Linked DNA regions of Thermochromatium tepidum ATCC 43061. The protein of the gene in region 2 interacts with the protein of the main gene of each other region in a pairwise test. Links are inferred from orthologs where the notes say so. Each region holds a gene or a part of one and is shown on either strand. Other genes may lie near its edges.

The links. Proteins that work in one complex are often made in the same cells at the same time.
Region 1: the proteins of dnaE (region 2) and dnaQ interact in binary tests that used the Escherichia coli proteins (3 or more experiments, as listed by UniProt). The link is inferred for Thermochromatium tepidum ATCC 43061 from one-to-one orthologs.

Annotation. Positions count from the first base shown.
Region 1 is NZ_CP039268.1:2,676,464-2,682,867, reverse strand. Bases 2,943-5,749 are described here. They hold dnaQ (DNA polymerase III subunit epsilon), read left to right. Parts: upstream 2,943-3,888; coding sequence 3,889-4,611; downstream 4,612-5,749. Other genes in these bases: pyrG (CTP synthase), read left to right, coding at 5,645-5,749; fnr (fumarate/nitrate reduction transcriptional regulator Fnr), read right to left, coding at 4,612-5,379; rnhA (ribonuclease HI), read left to right, coding at 3,447-3,887; E6P07_RS12420 (class I SAM-dependent methyltransferase), read left to right, coding at 2,943-3,454. Outside these bases: E6P07_RS12430 (extracellular catalytic domain type 1 short-chain-length polyhydroxyalkanoate depolymerase), read left to right, coding at 1-904; E6P07_RS12425 (transglycosylase SLT domain-containing protein), read right to left, coding at 1,083-2,510; more of E6P07_RS12420, read left to right, coding at 2,693-2,942; more of pyrG, read left to right, coding at 5,750-6,404. UniProt on the Escherichia coli protein: DNA polymerase III is a complex, multichain enzyme responsible for most of the replicative synthesis in bacteria. The epsilon subunit contain the editing function and is a proofreading 3'-5' exonuclease.
Region 2 is NZ_CP039268.1:1,030,620-1,039,610, forward strand. The notes cover bases 1-4,167. They hold dnaE (DNA polymerase III subunit alpha), read left to right. Parts: upstream 1-349; coding sequence 350-3,967; downstream 3,968-4,167. Other genes in these bases: E6P07_RS04820 (hypothetical protein), read left to right, coding at 4,076-4,167. In the rest of the region: more of E6P07_RS04820, read left to right, coding at 4,168-4,576; polA (DNA polymerase I), read right to left, coding at 4,779-7,484; E6P07_RS04830 (sulfur globule protein CV3), read left to right, coding at 8,000-8,323; glk (glucokinase), read left to right, coding at 8,518-8,991. UniProt on the Escherichia coli protein: DNA polymerase III is a complex, multichain enzyme responsible for most of the replicative synthesis in bacteria. This DNA polymerase also exhibits 3' to 5' exonuclease activity. The alpha chain is the DNA polymerase catalytic subunit.

The DNA of each region.
Region 1 (6,404 bases), 1.6 Mb from region 2 along the record:
CGACGCCGACTTCGAGTCCATCGAGGATGTCGGTCCCAGGGGTGGGCGCGTGATCCGTGGACATCGCATCCAGGGTTCGGAGGCGCGCGACTACATGCTCTATGTGCCGGGTGGAACGGATGGGGCGCCGCGTCCGTTGATCCTGATGTTGCATGGCTGTCAGCAGGACGCCGACGACATTGCGCGTCTAACCCGCTTCAACTGGCTCGCCGACACGCTGGGTTTCAGCGTCCTCTACCCAATCCAGTCACGCACAGCCAATGCCGCCGGCTGCTGGAACTGGTTTTTGCCCGAGCATCGGCGTTCCGATGATGGTGAGGCCGCGCTGCTCGCCGCACTGACCGCAGATATCGCCGTCCGGCATGGTGCCGATCCCTGTCGGCTGTATGTCGCCGGATTCTCGGCGGGTGGTGCCATGGCTTTGGTGCTCGCCGCGATCTACCCGGCGTTCTTCGCCGCCGTCGGTGTGCATTCCGGTTTGCCGTATGGACTGGCCCAGGATCAGGTCTCGGCGCTGACGCTCATGCATCAGGGACCATCAGCCCTTGGCGGCCTCCGGACGCGGATCCCGAGGCTGGGCGGGGTACCGGTGATTGTGTTTCAGGGCGACGCGGATCCTAGGGTCAATCCGGTCAATGCGCCCTTGATCATCGAGCAGGCGTTGGCCGAGGCTGACAAGCCGCGCGTCACACGCGAGAGGGGGCGATCGGCGGGCGGTCTGGACTACACCCGCACCTGCTATCTGAACGCCGCCGAATCCATCCGCGCCGAACTCTGGATGGTAGAGCGTGGCGGACACGGCTGGTTCGGCGGCGATCCGGCTGGATCCTTCGCCGAACCCAAGGGGCCGGATGCCTCAGGTGAAATGTTGCGTTTCTTTCTGAGCCTGGCGCCGGCAGTTTGAGGTCGGGTCGCCAAGGCGACCCGATCCGTCGAGGATCCCAAATCCTGATCCGTTTACTTAAGGAAACGCTGAATAAATCGCGTGTCTCTCAATCGCGGCTGAAGTCGTTCCAAAAAATCAATGGGTTACGTGAGAAGGTGTTGCCACGAATGGAATCAATCAGCGTTTCCTTAAGGAACTATCCCTCTTCCCTCTTGTAAATACGCACAGAGGTGCCGCTCTTGAGCGTATTGTCGGCGAGCTGGTTCCAGCGCCGAATCTCTTCGATTGAGACACGATAGCGGCGCGCCAATCCGGTAAGCGACTCGCCAGGCTGGACGCGATGCGTGATGAGGGTCTGCTTCTGACGGGTCGGTATTTCGAGCGTCTGGCCCGGAAGCAGCGGATCATGCTCGGAGAGACCATTGGCCTCGGCCAAGGTCTTGAGATCCAGGCCATGACGCCGTGCAACGGCGGCCAGTGTCTCGCCGCTCCTGACGGTATGGGTGCGTGGGCCTCTGTAGGCGTCGGTGTCCGTCAGAGGCATCCGAGCCTGTGGAGCGCGGCTGACGACCACGGGGAGAGGCTGAGCATCGAGCTGGATCCCCGGTGAGCTGGCGCTGATGCGTGCTCCCTGACCCTGGGGTACGTTCAGCTCAGCCACTGTTGGGCGTGACCAGCGCCCGATCTTGAGATCCGGATTCAGTCGCTTGAGCTCGTCGAGCTTGACGCCGTTGTCCATAGCGACCTTGACCAGATCCATCGGCTGGTTAGAACGGATCACGTCGATGCCGATGCGATCCGGGATGGCAGGCAGATACTGGCCGTAGCGACGCGAATCAGCGACCAGCTTGGCGGCGGCCAGGATCTGCGGCACATACTGCTGGGTCTCGTTCGGCAGGTTCAGCGACCAAAAATCGGTGGGCTTGCCCGCAAGGCGGTTGGCCTCAATGGCCGAGGATACACAACCCGGGCCACAGTTGTAGGCGGCCAGGGTCAGTTCCCAGTCGCCCTCGAAACGCTTGTTGAGCTGTTCTAGATAGTCCAGTGCGGCGCGGGTCGAGGCAATCACGTCGCGCCGCTCGTCGGTCCCCTCATCTAGACGTAGGCCCATTTCGCGCGCGGTCGAGGGGATGAACTGCCAGATGCCGGCGGCAGACTTGGGGGAGGTAGCCGCCGGGTCGTAGCGGCTTTCGATCTGCGGCAGCAAGGCCAGCTCCATCGGGAGACCGCGGCGCTCGATCTCGGCGACGATGATCGATAGATAGGGCGAAGCGCGCTGCGAGAGTCGTTCCAGATAGCGCGGATTGCGGCGGAAGCGTTCGAGCGCGGCATCGATGCTGGCATTGGCCTGGAGATCGAGCCGCATCCCGGCGCGCACGCGCTGCCAAAGATCCCCTCCTGGGCCGATCCGTCCGCCCTCCAAGACTTGCGAACGGGCCCTCAGCCTGACATCACGGGCGGGTCTGACATAACCATATTCACGCGCCGAGACCACATCGGCATACAGGTCGCTGGAACCATCCAGCTTGGCGAGGTCGCCTTGACCCGCGCAACCAGTGAAAAAGGGCAGGGTGAGGGCCGATAAGGCGCAGGCCATCGGCCCCAGAGGTTTGGCTTTTGGCATGGGAACCCCGACTAAATTAACGTAACTTATTGATTAAGCGAAATATTATTAAAATTGTATGGTTATCATACGCAAAGGCCGCTCTGAATTCCACAACGAACATCCGCTTGGTAGAGATTTGGGGGGTCGGGACAAGCGGCGATGATCGCGGTTACCATGGTCGTCCCGATGAGACCAAAGGCATGACCAGAGATCCACCAGACCAGTCCGATCCCTTGCAGGCGTGGTATCGCACGGCGCTCGGTGCTGCGGTAGCCAGGTATGAGGACGACTGTCTACGACGTCTGTTGTCCAATACCTTCGGCTACTATCTGGTACAGATCGGTGCGAGCGAGCATTTCAGTGAGGCCTTGGCGACGAGCCGGATCAGGCATCGCGTATTGCTGCCCAGCACGGCTCCGACCGAGGCCGCACAGGGATGGAGCCTCGTCGGTGAGCCGAGCGCCCTGCCCCTGGCCTCTGACAGCATCGATGTCGTTCTCCTAGCGCATGTCCTGGAGTATTCGGATCGCCCGCGTGTGATCCTCGCCGAGGTCGAGCGCGTGCTCATCCCCGAGGGGCGCTTGATCCTTCTTGGGTTTGATCCGCTGAGTCTGTGGGCGCTGGGACGTCTCTGGTGGCCGAGCCGTCGGCGACGGCCCTGGAATGGACGCTGGCGTTCGTCGATCCAGGTCGAGCGCTGGCTGACCGAGCATGGGTTCGAGATCGAGACGCGCGAGCGGGCCCTATTCTGTGTCCCCTTTGTTACTCCAGCCGGGGCGATCTGTCGCTTCGTCGAGTCACTCGGACGCCGGTTCTGGCCGCTATTTGGCGGTCTCTATGCCATTCGCGCCGTCAAGCGGGTCGCGCCACTAACCCCGATCAAGCCCTATCGCACCAGTCGTTGCGCCTTGCTGCCGGGCGGCGCCATCCGCCCCACGACTCGAGGGACTGGGCATGCCTGATTGGGTCGAGGCCTTCACCGACGGCGCCTGCAAGGGCAATCCCGGCCCCGGCGGCTGGGGCGTGTTGCTGCGCTGGGGTGGGGTCGAGAAGGAGCTACTGGGTGGCGAGCCCCAGACCACCAACAACCGAATGGAGCTGATGGCCGTGATCATGGCGCTGGAGGCGCTCAGGTATCCGGCCCGGATCCGCATTACCACGGACTCAACCTATGTCAAGCGCGGGGTCACCGAGTGGCTGTCGCACTGGAAGCGTAATGGCTGGCGCACTGCCGATCGCCGTCCGGTCAAGAATCGCGATCTCTGGGAGCGTCTAGACCAGGCGCTCGCCCAGCACGAGGTAAGCTGGCGCTGGGTCAAGGGCCACACCGGGCACCCCGAGAACGAGCGCGCCGACCGGCTCGCCAATCTGGGTGTTCCAACGGGAGGATACTGAAATGCGTCAGATCGTTCTGGATACCGAAACCACGGGTCTTGATCCACGCGAGGGTCACCGGATCATCGAGATCGGCGGCGTCGAACTGATCGACCGGCGCCCGAGCGGCCATAACTTTCATGAATACATCAACCCCGAGCGTCAGATCGACGCCGAGGCCGAGACCGTGCACGGCATCAGCAATGCCCTCCTGGCTGACAAACCGCGTTTTGCCGACATCGCCGAGCGGCTGATCGAATATCTGCGCGGGGCTGAGCTCATCATCCACAACGCCGCCTTCGATGTCGGCTTCCTCGATTACGAATTCAGCCTGTGGCGTGGCAGTGAGGCCCCACAGATCGCCGATCTCTGCACCCTAACCGACACCCTGACGCTCGCGCGTCGGCTCCATCCAGGCCAGCGCAATGGGCTTGATGCACTCTGCAAACGCTATGGGATCGACAACTCGCACCGCACCCTGCACGGTGCGTTGCTCGACGCCCAGATCCTGGCCGACGTCTATCTGGCGATGACCGGTGGGCAGGTTGCGTTGTATCTCGACGGTGAGGGTGGCGAGCGGATCGGCGATGACAAGCGAGGGGTGTATCGAGGCCGCGTTGACGTCGAGCGACCGCGCCTGCGGGTGGTCCGTGCGACACCGAGCGAGCTGGAGGCGCATCAGACCCGGCTTAAGGAGATTCAAAAGGCGAGCGGCAGCTGTGTCTGGCTCGGTGCGCTCGGATAATCAGGTCTGCTGCCGGCGCTGCGGTTGACGTCGCCCGGCGCCGGCACCATCGCTGATCTCTTCCAATCCCCGGAGGTCGAGCAGCTCGATATGCTTGCGTTCGACACGCACCAGACCCTCGTCCTGGAAGCGGGTGAAGAGCCGGCTGACGGTCTCGACGGCGAGCCCCAGATAGCTGCCGATCTCATGTCTGGACATGCTGAGATGGAAGTCCGTGGCCGAGAGTCCACGCCTGTGCAGGCGTTGCGAGAAGCTGAGCAGAAAGGCGGCCAAGCGCTCCTCGGCATTCTTCTTGCCGAGCAGGCGCAACAGGTCGGTATCCTGGCCGATCTCCTTGCTGAGCAAGCGGTACATCTGGTGCTGGAGGCTTGGGATGATCGCGGTCAGCTCCTCCAGCCGCGCGAAGGGGAGTTCACAGATGGCCGAGGTCTCGAGCGCACGGGCCGAGCAGGCATGCTGGCCCTTGTCGATGGCGTCCAGCCCCAGGAGCTCGCCGGGCAGGTGGAAACCAAGCACCTGTTCGCCGCCCTCGCTGCCGGGGGTAAAGGTCTTGAGCGAGCCGGTCTTGACGACGTACAGAGAACGGAAGTGGTCGCCCTCGCGAAACAACAGGTCGCCACGATGCAGCGGACGGGAGCGCTTGACGATGTCATCGAGCCGCTCGACGTCTTCGGGTGTCAGACCCATGGGTAGGCAGAGCGAGGAGAGTGTGCACTGGCGACAAGCGACACGGATGGATTCGATCGAGATCACGGTGTTTTGATTCAAGGTTTCTACCCTCGCTCCTTGGCCTGGCCCGCTGCAGGCGATAGGGTTTTGTTTTTGATCTGGATCAATGATCCGGTGTTATTAACCCGATCCCTTCTCAAACTCAAGTGCCGATATCAGGCCGCCAGCCTCGCGTTTCCAGCCAAACCAGGCCAAAAGCTCGAAGCTGAATCGCATTGAGCCAATGCAGCGATTTTGGTAGCTTGTCTCGCCATCCGAGTCGCGACCCTCGGGCTTACTCGACCCCCCTCGACCCCCGTTCACTATGACAAAGTTCATCTTCATCACCGGCGGTGTGGTGTCATCGCTGGGTAAGGGCATTGCCTCGGCCTCGCTGGCGGCGTTGCTCGAGGCGCGCGGTCTGCGCGTCACCATGATCAAGCTCGATCCCTACATCAACGTCGATCCGGGCACCATGAGCCCCTTCCAGCACGGCGAGGTCTATGTCACCGACGACGGGGCCGAGACCGACCTGGACCTGGGCCATTATGAGCGCTTCCTGCGTACCCGGATGGGGCGTAACAACAACTTCACCACCGGTCAGATCTACGAGAGCGTGATCCGCAAGGAGCGTCGCGGCGACTATCTGGGCCGCACGGTGCAGGTCATCCCGCACATCACCGACGAGATCAAGGCCAGCATCCGCCGCGGCGCCGAGGGTGCCGACATCGCCATGGTCGAGATCGGTGGCACCGTGGGCGACATCGAGTCGCTGCCATTCCTGGAGGCGATCCGTCAGATGCGGGTCGAGGAGGGACCGGAGAACTCATTGTTCATGCATCTAACCCTGGTGCCCTACCTCCGCGCCGCCGGCGAGATCAAGACCAAGCCGACCCAGCACTCGGTCAAGGAACTGCGTTCGATCGGCATCCAGCCCGACATCCTGCTGTGCCGCGCCGAGAAGCTGCTGCCGGACGAAGAGCGGCGCAAGATCGCGCTCTTTACCAATGTCTCGGAGAAGGCGGTCATCTCGGCCATCGACGCCGACAACATCTACCGCATCCCGCGGCTGCTCCATGCCCAGG
Region 2 (8,991 bases):
CGCGATTCGGGGAGTCGCGATTGATTCAGTGTTTCCCTAAACGGTGGGGCTTGCTATCCGACACCCTGGTACCCTGATGGCCGAGGTGCCCAAACGCCCGCTGAGCGTTCGCCACCGATCGCCGTGATCCTCGCGTCGCCGATCATGGTGGCATGAACGACATGCCTCCCTTCGACATCTTCCACGCAAGTCACGGATCCATCGAGGCTTTCCGTGCCCCTACGTTTGGTACCTATCTCAAACCCGATTTCGATGGATTTTTCCAGCTCGGAAGGCTGGGGCAGGACCGTTAGACTAGCGCCCCTCGCTCTGGGGTCGCCCCGCTTCTCAGCCGTCGTGCAGGACTTCCGTGGACCCAACCTTTGTTCATCTGCATCTGCATTCCGAGTATTCGCTGGTCGATGGCCTGGTGCGTCTCAAGCCCCTGGTCAAGGCGGTCGCAGCGGCCGGGATGCCGGCGGTCGCCGTCACCGACCAGTGCAATCTGTTCGGGCTGGTGCGCTTCTACAAGGCGGCCATAGCGTCCGGGGTCAAGCCGATCGCCGGCGCCGATCTCTGGGTGCGCAACCCCGAGGACGCCAACCGCCCGTACCGACTGGTCCTGCTGGTCCAGGACGAGACGGGCTATCACAACCTGATGCAGCTCGTCTCGCGCAGCTTCATCGAGGGTCAACATCAGGGGTTGGCCCAGGTCGAACGCGACTGGATCCTGGAGGCGCATCAGGGCCTGATCGCGCTCTCGGGGGGGACGCGCGGCGACGTGGCCGAGGCCTTGCTCAGGGGTCGGGACGAGCTGGCCGAGCAGCGCCTCGATGCCTGGCTGTCGGTGTTCGAGGACCGCTATTACCTGGAGCTGATCCGCACCGGTCGCCCCCAGGAAGGTGAGCTGATCGAGGCCAGTGTGGACCTGGCGCTGCGGCGCGGTGTGCCCGTGGTGGCGACCAATGACGTGCGTTTCCTCCTCGCCGAAGACTTCGAGGCCCATGAGGCGCGCGTCTGCATCCATCAGGGCCGCACCCTTGACGACCCGCGCCGCCCACGCGACTACAGCGAAGAGCAGTATCTGCGGACCCCGGACGAGATGGCCGAGCTGTTCGCCGATCTGCCCGAGGCCCTGGAGAACACGGTCGAGATCGCCAAGCGCTGCAACCTGGAACTGAAGCTCGGCAAGACCTTTCTCCCGGTGTTCCCGGTCCCCGAGGGCATGACTACGGAGAGCTTCTTCATCGAGCAGTCGCGTCTGGGGTTGGAACGGCGTCTGGAGCGGATCCTCGATCGCAACGCACCCGAGTATGCCGCGCGGCGTCGGATCTATGAGGAACGGCTCGAGACCGAGCTCGCCGTCATCATCCAGATGGGCTTCCCCGGCTACTTCTTGATCGTGGCCGACTTCATCCAATGGGCCAAGGACAACGGCATCCCGGTCGGGCCCGGGCGTGGCTCTGGGGCCGGTTCCCTGGTCGCCTATGCGCTCAAGATCACGGATCTCGACCCGATCGCCCATGACCTGCTGTTTGAGCGCTTCCTGAACCCAGAGCGCGTGTCCATGCCCGACTTCGATATCGACTTCTGCATGGAAGGGCGCGATCGGGTCATCGACTATGTGACGCGCAAATACGGGCGCGAGGCGGTGTCGCAGATCATCACCTTCGGCACCCTGGCGGCCAAGGCGGTGGTGCGCGATGTCGGGCGCGTCCTGGGTTATCCCTATGGTTTCGTCGACAAGATCGCCAAGATGGTGCCCTTCGAGCTGGGGATGACCCTCGAAAAGGCACTCAAGGAGAGCGAGGATCTCCGGCGCGCCTATGAGGAGGACGAAGAGGTGCGCACCATCCTCGACCTGGCGCGCAAGCTGGAGGGCCTGACCCGCAACGCCGGCAAGCACGCCGGCGGCGTGGTGATCGCCCCGACCAAGCTGACCGATTTCGTACCGCTCTATTGCGAACCGGGTGGGTCGAATCTGGTCACCCAGTTCGACAAGGACGACGTCGAGCAGGTCGGGCTGGTCAAGTTCGACTTTTTGGGGCTGCGCACCCTCACCATCATCGACTGGGCGCTCAAGACCATCAATGCCGGGCGCGCCGCCCGGGGCGAGCCACCGCTCGACCTCGGGTGTATCGACCCGTGCGATCCCAAGGCCTTTGATCTGCTCAGACGCTGCGAGACGACGGCGGTGTTTCAGCTCGAATCGCGCGGGATGAAGGAGCTGATCAAGAAGCTCAGGCCCGACTGCTTCGACGACATCACGGCGCTGGTGGCGCTGTTCCGGCCTGGTCCGCTGCAATCGGGCATGGTCGATGACTTCATCGAACGCAAGCATGGGCGCGCCCCGGTTGCCTATCCGCACCCGGACCTGGAGCCGATCCTCAAGCCCACCTATGGCATCATCCTCTATCAGGAGCAGGTGATGCAGATCGCTCAGGTGTTGGGCGGCTATACCCTGGGTGGTGCCGACTTATTGCGAAGGGCCATGGGCAAGAAGAAGCCCGAGGAGATGGCCAAGCAGCGCGCGACCTTCGAGCAGGGGGCGCGGGCACGCGGGATCGACGGCCAGCTTGCGTCGCATATATTTGATTTGATGGAGTATTTTTCTGGTTACGGCTTCAACCGCAGCCATAGTGCCGCCTATGCCCTGGTCAGCTACCAGACCCTCTGGCTCAAGGCGCACTACCCGGCTGCCTTCATGGCGGCCGTGCTCTCGGCGGACATGGACAACACCGACAAGGTCGTCACCCTGATCGACGAATGCCGGATGATGAAGCTTCGGGTCGAGCCACCGGCCATCAATCGTTCCGACGAGTGCTTCAGCGTCGCCGATGACAGGACCATCGTCTATGGTCTGGGCGCGGTCAAGGGCGTGGGCGAGTCGGCGATCGCGGCCATCCTAGAGGCGCGTCGAGCCGGCGGACCCTTCCGCGACCTCTGGGACTTCTGCGGTCGTATCGATCTGCAACGGGTCAACCGCCGCGTACTGGAGTCGCTGATCCGCGCCGGCGCGCTCGATGAACTCGGACCCAACCGCGCCACACTCATGGACCATCTGCCGCCGGCGCTCAAGGCCGCCGAGCAGTCGCGCAACACCCGCGCCACCGGTCAGGTCGATCTATTCGGCCTGCTCGAACCCAGTGGACAGCCTGCGCCGGATCCGCAGCTCGCCTCTGAGATCCTCGCCGACTGGGAGGATGAGCAGCGTCTCCAGGGCGAGAAGGAGACGCTTGGACTCTATCTGACCGGGCATCCGATCGACCGCTACGAAGACGAGCTCAAGGCCATGGGCGCGGTGCGCATCGCCCGTTTGCTCGAGACCGATCGCGAACTCGGACGCCGCGACCTGCCTGTGCGCAGCGCCCAGTCAGGTCGCGAAAAATACACCGTCGTCGGACTGGTGGTCGGTGTGCGCCACGGCAAGACCCAGCGCGGACGTATGGGCTCGGTGCTCCTCGACGATCGCACCGGACGCATCGAGGCCACGGTCTTCTCTGAGCTCTATGAGCAGGTGCGTCAGCTGCTGGTCGCCGACCGGATCCTGAGCCTTACGGGCACGCTCAACTTCGACGAGTTCCGCGATACCTGGTCGCTGCGCGCCGACAGCGTGCGCCCCCTCGAAGAGGCGCGCGCGACCGCCGCCGACCACCTGCTCCTGACACTGGATCTGTCCGATTCGTCTGCCCATGCGCACGGACTGGAGCGGGTCGAGGAACTGCGCACGACCCTGCTTGCCCATCGCGACCTGGCGCGCGAGACAAGCCTGCCGATCCGCTTGATCTACCGTCGCCCCGGTGCGGTCGGCGAGCTTAAGCTGGGGAGCGCCTGGCGCGTCCGTCCGACCGATGCCTTGCTCAAGCAGTTGCGTGGGCTGTTGGGAGCCGGCAATGTCCGTGTCTCTTATGAGCGACCAGAGCAACCCGTCCAGCCAGTGCCCATGCCCGAGTTGCAGCCGGCACCGCGATTGCGGGCGGTGTCCTGAAAGGCCATCAGCGATCTGCGCGCAGGCAGGCTCGACCCAGGTCTCCCGGCGCATTCCCTAAACGCGCTTGAATTTACAGCTGGTCTGCATCAAGGCATGAGGTCTTCAATGTTGTTTGTTTGGATTTTGTCGGTGTATTGGCTTGGCCTGAGTCTGGAGTCCCAGGCCGCCGACTGGAGTGCGCGCCTATCGGACGGCTCCAGGGTCGAGGTGGATGCGGCCACGCGCCGCGCCTGGCGCTTGGATGGCGCTCAACGCACGCCACTTTGGGATGGCGTGCATCGTCTGGACGATGGCTCAGTCGTCATCGTCCGCGATGGCGTTGCGGTGCCGAACCCTGAGATGCTGGAGACCTGGAACGAGGCACCGCCGCACCGAGCGCGCGAGCCAAAGCAGGATACCGCCCCCTGTCTGGAATTGGTCAGCCGGGTCTGTGGCGAGGGTGGGCGTTCGGACTGTGCCGGCAGCGAGCCGTGCCGACTCGCGCGCGAGCTGTTGGAAATGTCCAAGGAGCCCTTGCCCTTGGAAGACGAGATCCAGGCCGAATCGTCCATCGGGGCTCAGTGTCGCGAGGCCATGGCCAATCCTTTCTTCACGCCCTGTCGCTGAGGTCGGCGCGATGATCCGGAGCAGCTGGGGCAGGCTCGCTTCCCCTTGAAGCGACCAAACAAAGACCCCCGAAGTCCGGGGTCGAGGCTTCGGGGGTAAACCCCGGCTGGGGGCCGGGGTTGAGACCGTCATCCAGGGGGGAGATGTCCGGTCCCGTTTCGCTCGTTTTGTCTGACCATCGGAATCGGATTTGGTTCCCAGCTCAGTGGGCGTCATCCCAGTTGGCGCCGCTGCCGATCTCGACCACCAGGGGCACGGCGAGCTCGGCGGCCCCCTCCATCGCCGCGCGCACCGCCTCACGGGTCTCCTCAAGTGCGGTCTCGGCGACCTCCAGCACCAGTTCGTCATGGACCTGGAGGATGAGTCGGGCCGGCGCCCCTGTCGTCTCGATCCAGACATCGACTGCGATCATGGCACGCTTGATGATGTCGGCGGCCGTACCCTGCATGGGTGCATTGATAGCGGTCCGCTCAGCGGCGGCGCGGCGGGTCTGGTTGCTGTGACCAATCTCGGGCAGATGCAGGCGACGACCAAACAGGGTCTCGACATAGCCACATTCGCGTGCCTGGTGACGGATGCGTTCCATGAACTCGCGCACCCCGGGATAGCGCTCGAAATAGCGCTCGACATAGGCCTGGGCCGCTGCACGCTCGATCCCGAGCTGATGGGCGAGCCCGAACGCCGACATGCCATAGATGAGCCCGAAATTGATCGCCTTGGCCGAACGGCGCTGCTCGCTGGTCACCGCCTCGGGCGCCAGACCCAGGATCTCGGCGGCGGTGGCACGATGGATGTCCAAACCCGCGGCGAAGGCGGCGAGCAGACGGGCATCGCCCGAGAGGTGGGCCATGATCCGCAGCTCGATCTGTGAATAGTCGGCCGCGAGCAGACGATGACCGGGTGCGGCGATGAAGGCACGCCGGATGCGTCGTCCTTCCTCGGTGCGGATCGGGATGTTCTGGAGGTTGGGATCGCTCGACGACAGCCGTCCGGTGGCCGTGACCGTCTGATGATAAGAGGTATGGATGCGCCCAGTGGCGGGGTCGATCAGGCGTGGTAGCTTGTCGGTATAGGTCGATTTGAGCTTGGAGAGGAGGCGGTGTTCGAGGATGATCCGGGGCAGCTCGTGGACTTGGGCCAGCTGTTCGAGCACCTCCTCGGAGGTCGAGGGGGCACCCTTGGGCGTCTTGGCGACCACCGGCAACCCCAGTTCCTCGAACAAGAGCGCCGCGATCTGCTTGGGCGAGCCGAGATTGAACCGCCGGCCCGCAACCCGCTGGGCCGTCTCCTCCAATTCGAGGATCCGGCGCGCCAGTTCGGCGCTCTGGGATTCGAGCTGCTCGGCGTCGATCAGCACCCCGGCGCGTTCCAGACGCGCGAGCACAGGCACCAATGGCATCTCGATCTCGCGATAGAGCCGTTCGAGTTTGGGCACCGCCGTCAGGCGCGGTTGCAAGACCTGGTGCAGTCGGAGTGTGACCTCGGCATCCTCGGCGGCATAGGGACCGGCCTGTTCTAGGGGGACCTGATCGAACCGGATCTGTTTGCTGCCTGTGCCGGCGACGTCCTTGAAACGGATGGTGTCATGGCCGAGAAAGCGCTTGGCCAGCGAGTCTAGATCGTGGCGCGCGGTGCTATCGAGCACATAGCTCGCGATCAGGGTGTCGTGGGCGATCCCGTGCAGCTCGATCCCATAGCGGGCGAGCACGGTGAGGTCGTACTTGAGGTTTTGGCCGACCTTGGGGCGGTCGGGGTCTTCCAGCACCGGTTTCAATCGCGCCAGGACCAGGTCGCGGTCGAGCTGCTGGGGCGCGCCCGGATAGGTATGGGCGAGCGGGACATAGGCCGCCTGGCCGGGTGCTACCGCAAACGAGATACCGACGAGCTCGGCCCGCCGGGCATCGAGCGCGGTGGTCTCGGTGTCCAGGGCGATGAGCTCGGCCGTCCGCAGCCGCGCCAGCCACGCCTCCAGGGCGGACTCGGTCAGGACCAGCTCGTACTGGGGTTCGTGACCGGTCTGATGCCTCTGGGTGGGCGGTGCGCCTGCGACCCCCATCCCATCGAGGGTGGCCAACAGACGGCGCAGTTCCAGACGTTCGTACCAGGCGCGCAGGGTCGCAATGTCTGGCGGGGTCGGTCGCAGATCGGTCGGACCGAAGTCGAGGGCGACATCGCGCTTGATGGTCAGGAGTTCGCGCGCCAGGGGCAACTGGTCGAGTGCCGTGCGCAACGACTCGCCGATCTTACCCTTGATGGAGGCGGCCTGAGCGATGACCCCATCGAGATCGCCGTAATCGGTGAGCCATTTGGCCGCCGTCTTGGGCCCACACCCGGGTACGCCTGGGATGTTGTCCACACTATCGCCCATCAAGGCCAGATAATCGACGATGCGTTCGGGCGGTACACCGAACTTTTCGCGCACCCCTGCCGGATCGAGCCAGGTCCCGGTCATGGTATTGACCAGGGTGACGTGCTCATCGACCAGCTGCGCCAGATCTTTGTCCCCGGTCGAGATCAGGGTCGGCAGACCCAGGGCCGCGGCCTGGGTCGACAGGGTGCCGATCACGTCGTCCGCCTCGACCCCGGGGACCACCAGCAGCGGCAACCCCAGGGCACGGATGATCGTCTGGAGCGGCTCGATCTGGGCGCGCAGATCCTCCGGCGGCGCCGGGCGATTGGCCTTATAGTCTGGATAGCGTTCATGCCGAAACCCCCGACCGCCGGCATCGAAGACCACACCGATGTAGTCGGGCCGCTGATCCTCGATCAGCTTGCGCAGCATATTGAGCACGCCGACCAGGGCCCCGGTCGGCTCGCCGCGCGAATTGGTCAGCTTGGGCAGTGCGTGATAGGCCCGGAACAGATAGCCAGAGGCATCGACGAGGAGCAGTGGATACTCTTGGGACATGGGGCAGGCGCTCGGGATAGTGGCGTTCATCAAGGGATTGAACGGTAGCACAGTCGTCTTGTATGGGTTTGCCGAGCGTCGTTAGAATGCCGTCGTACCCGAGGTCAAGGGGCTTGCGCAGCTTCCCCTTGGAGTACAAGGCCAAGCGCCGGGGCGGGTGGTGGTCGCGAATCTCTGGTTTGCCCGCCGCAAGACCTGCCCGGTCTGTGGTGCGGTGTAGAAAGACATGACGCTCGCCACAGGGCAATAGACCCTGCCCGGGGTGTGGCGCAGCCTAAGACCGGGACATGAATGCGGCCAGAAATTTCTGGCGTATGTATGGCTTGGCCGTCCTAAACGGCCCTACGGCGAGTTCCGCCGTGTCAGCCTGTGGATGAGGGCGGCTCTGGCTGCACCTGCAAGGGTGCAGTGAAACTGTCCTCAGTCAAGCAGGACATCAGCGTTGTTCCTGTTTGGGCAGGAATGAGGCAGTCTGATGGAACGGTATTCTCAATGTGGAGGATCTGAAGATGACGATGAAGCGACTCCTTCTGGCCTTGGCACTGGCCGGAGCCTCCGCGCTCGCCAGCTTACCTGCCAATGCCTTCTGGGGTTGGAACCCCTTCAGGTGGGGTGGTCCCTGGTGGGATGACCCCTGGTACGACCCCTGGTACGGCCCCTGGGGTGGCCCCTGGTACGGCTATCCCTACTATGGTGGCTACTATCCCTACGGTGTGCCCTTCTACGGTGTGCCCTATTGGGGCGTCCCCGTCTATGCCTATCCTGGCTACTACCCCTATCCGGGCTATGCCTATCCTGCCACCACCCAGCCAAGCACCAAGAGCTCTAAGAGCCAATAAGCGGCTCGACGTTTGATTCTGGTGTTTCCGCCCGTACCCTTGCCGGGTTCGGGCGGGGTTCTGGGCGGCGCCCACTCGGGTGGTAATTTCGCCGTCACGCGCGCCTCTTGCTATGATCTCCGCCCACTGATGGCGGCCCTCATCCCCGCCGAGGGCGACGGCTTGCTCGCCGCCAGGTGACTGGAGATCCGGATATGCGCTTGTTGGTAGGTGACATTGGTGGCACGAAGACGGCCCTTGGTCTGGCCGAGACGGATGGCGGATCCGTGCGACTCAGCGAGACCCGACGCTATCCAAGCGCCTCCTTTGGCTCGCTCGATCAGATCGTCCAGCGTTACCTGCTCGAGACGGGCGTCCACTGCCGGTTCGCGGTCTTCGCCGTCGCCGGTCCCGTGCACGACCAGCGCTGCGAAACGACCAATCTGCCCTGGGTGCTGGATGCCGAGTCCCTGGAGCAGGGCCTTGACCTGACCTGTGTGGAACTGATCAACGACCTGGAGGCGGTCGCTTGGGGTGTGCCCATCCTTGGCGCAGACGATCTGGCCGAACTCCATCCCGGCGATCCGCACAGTCAGGGCAATGCCTGCGTGGTCGCCGCCGGAACCGGACTCGGACAGGCCGGGCTGTTCTGGGACGGGCTGCGTCATCATGCCTTTGCCACCGAAGGT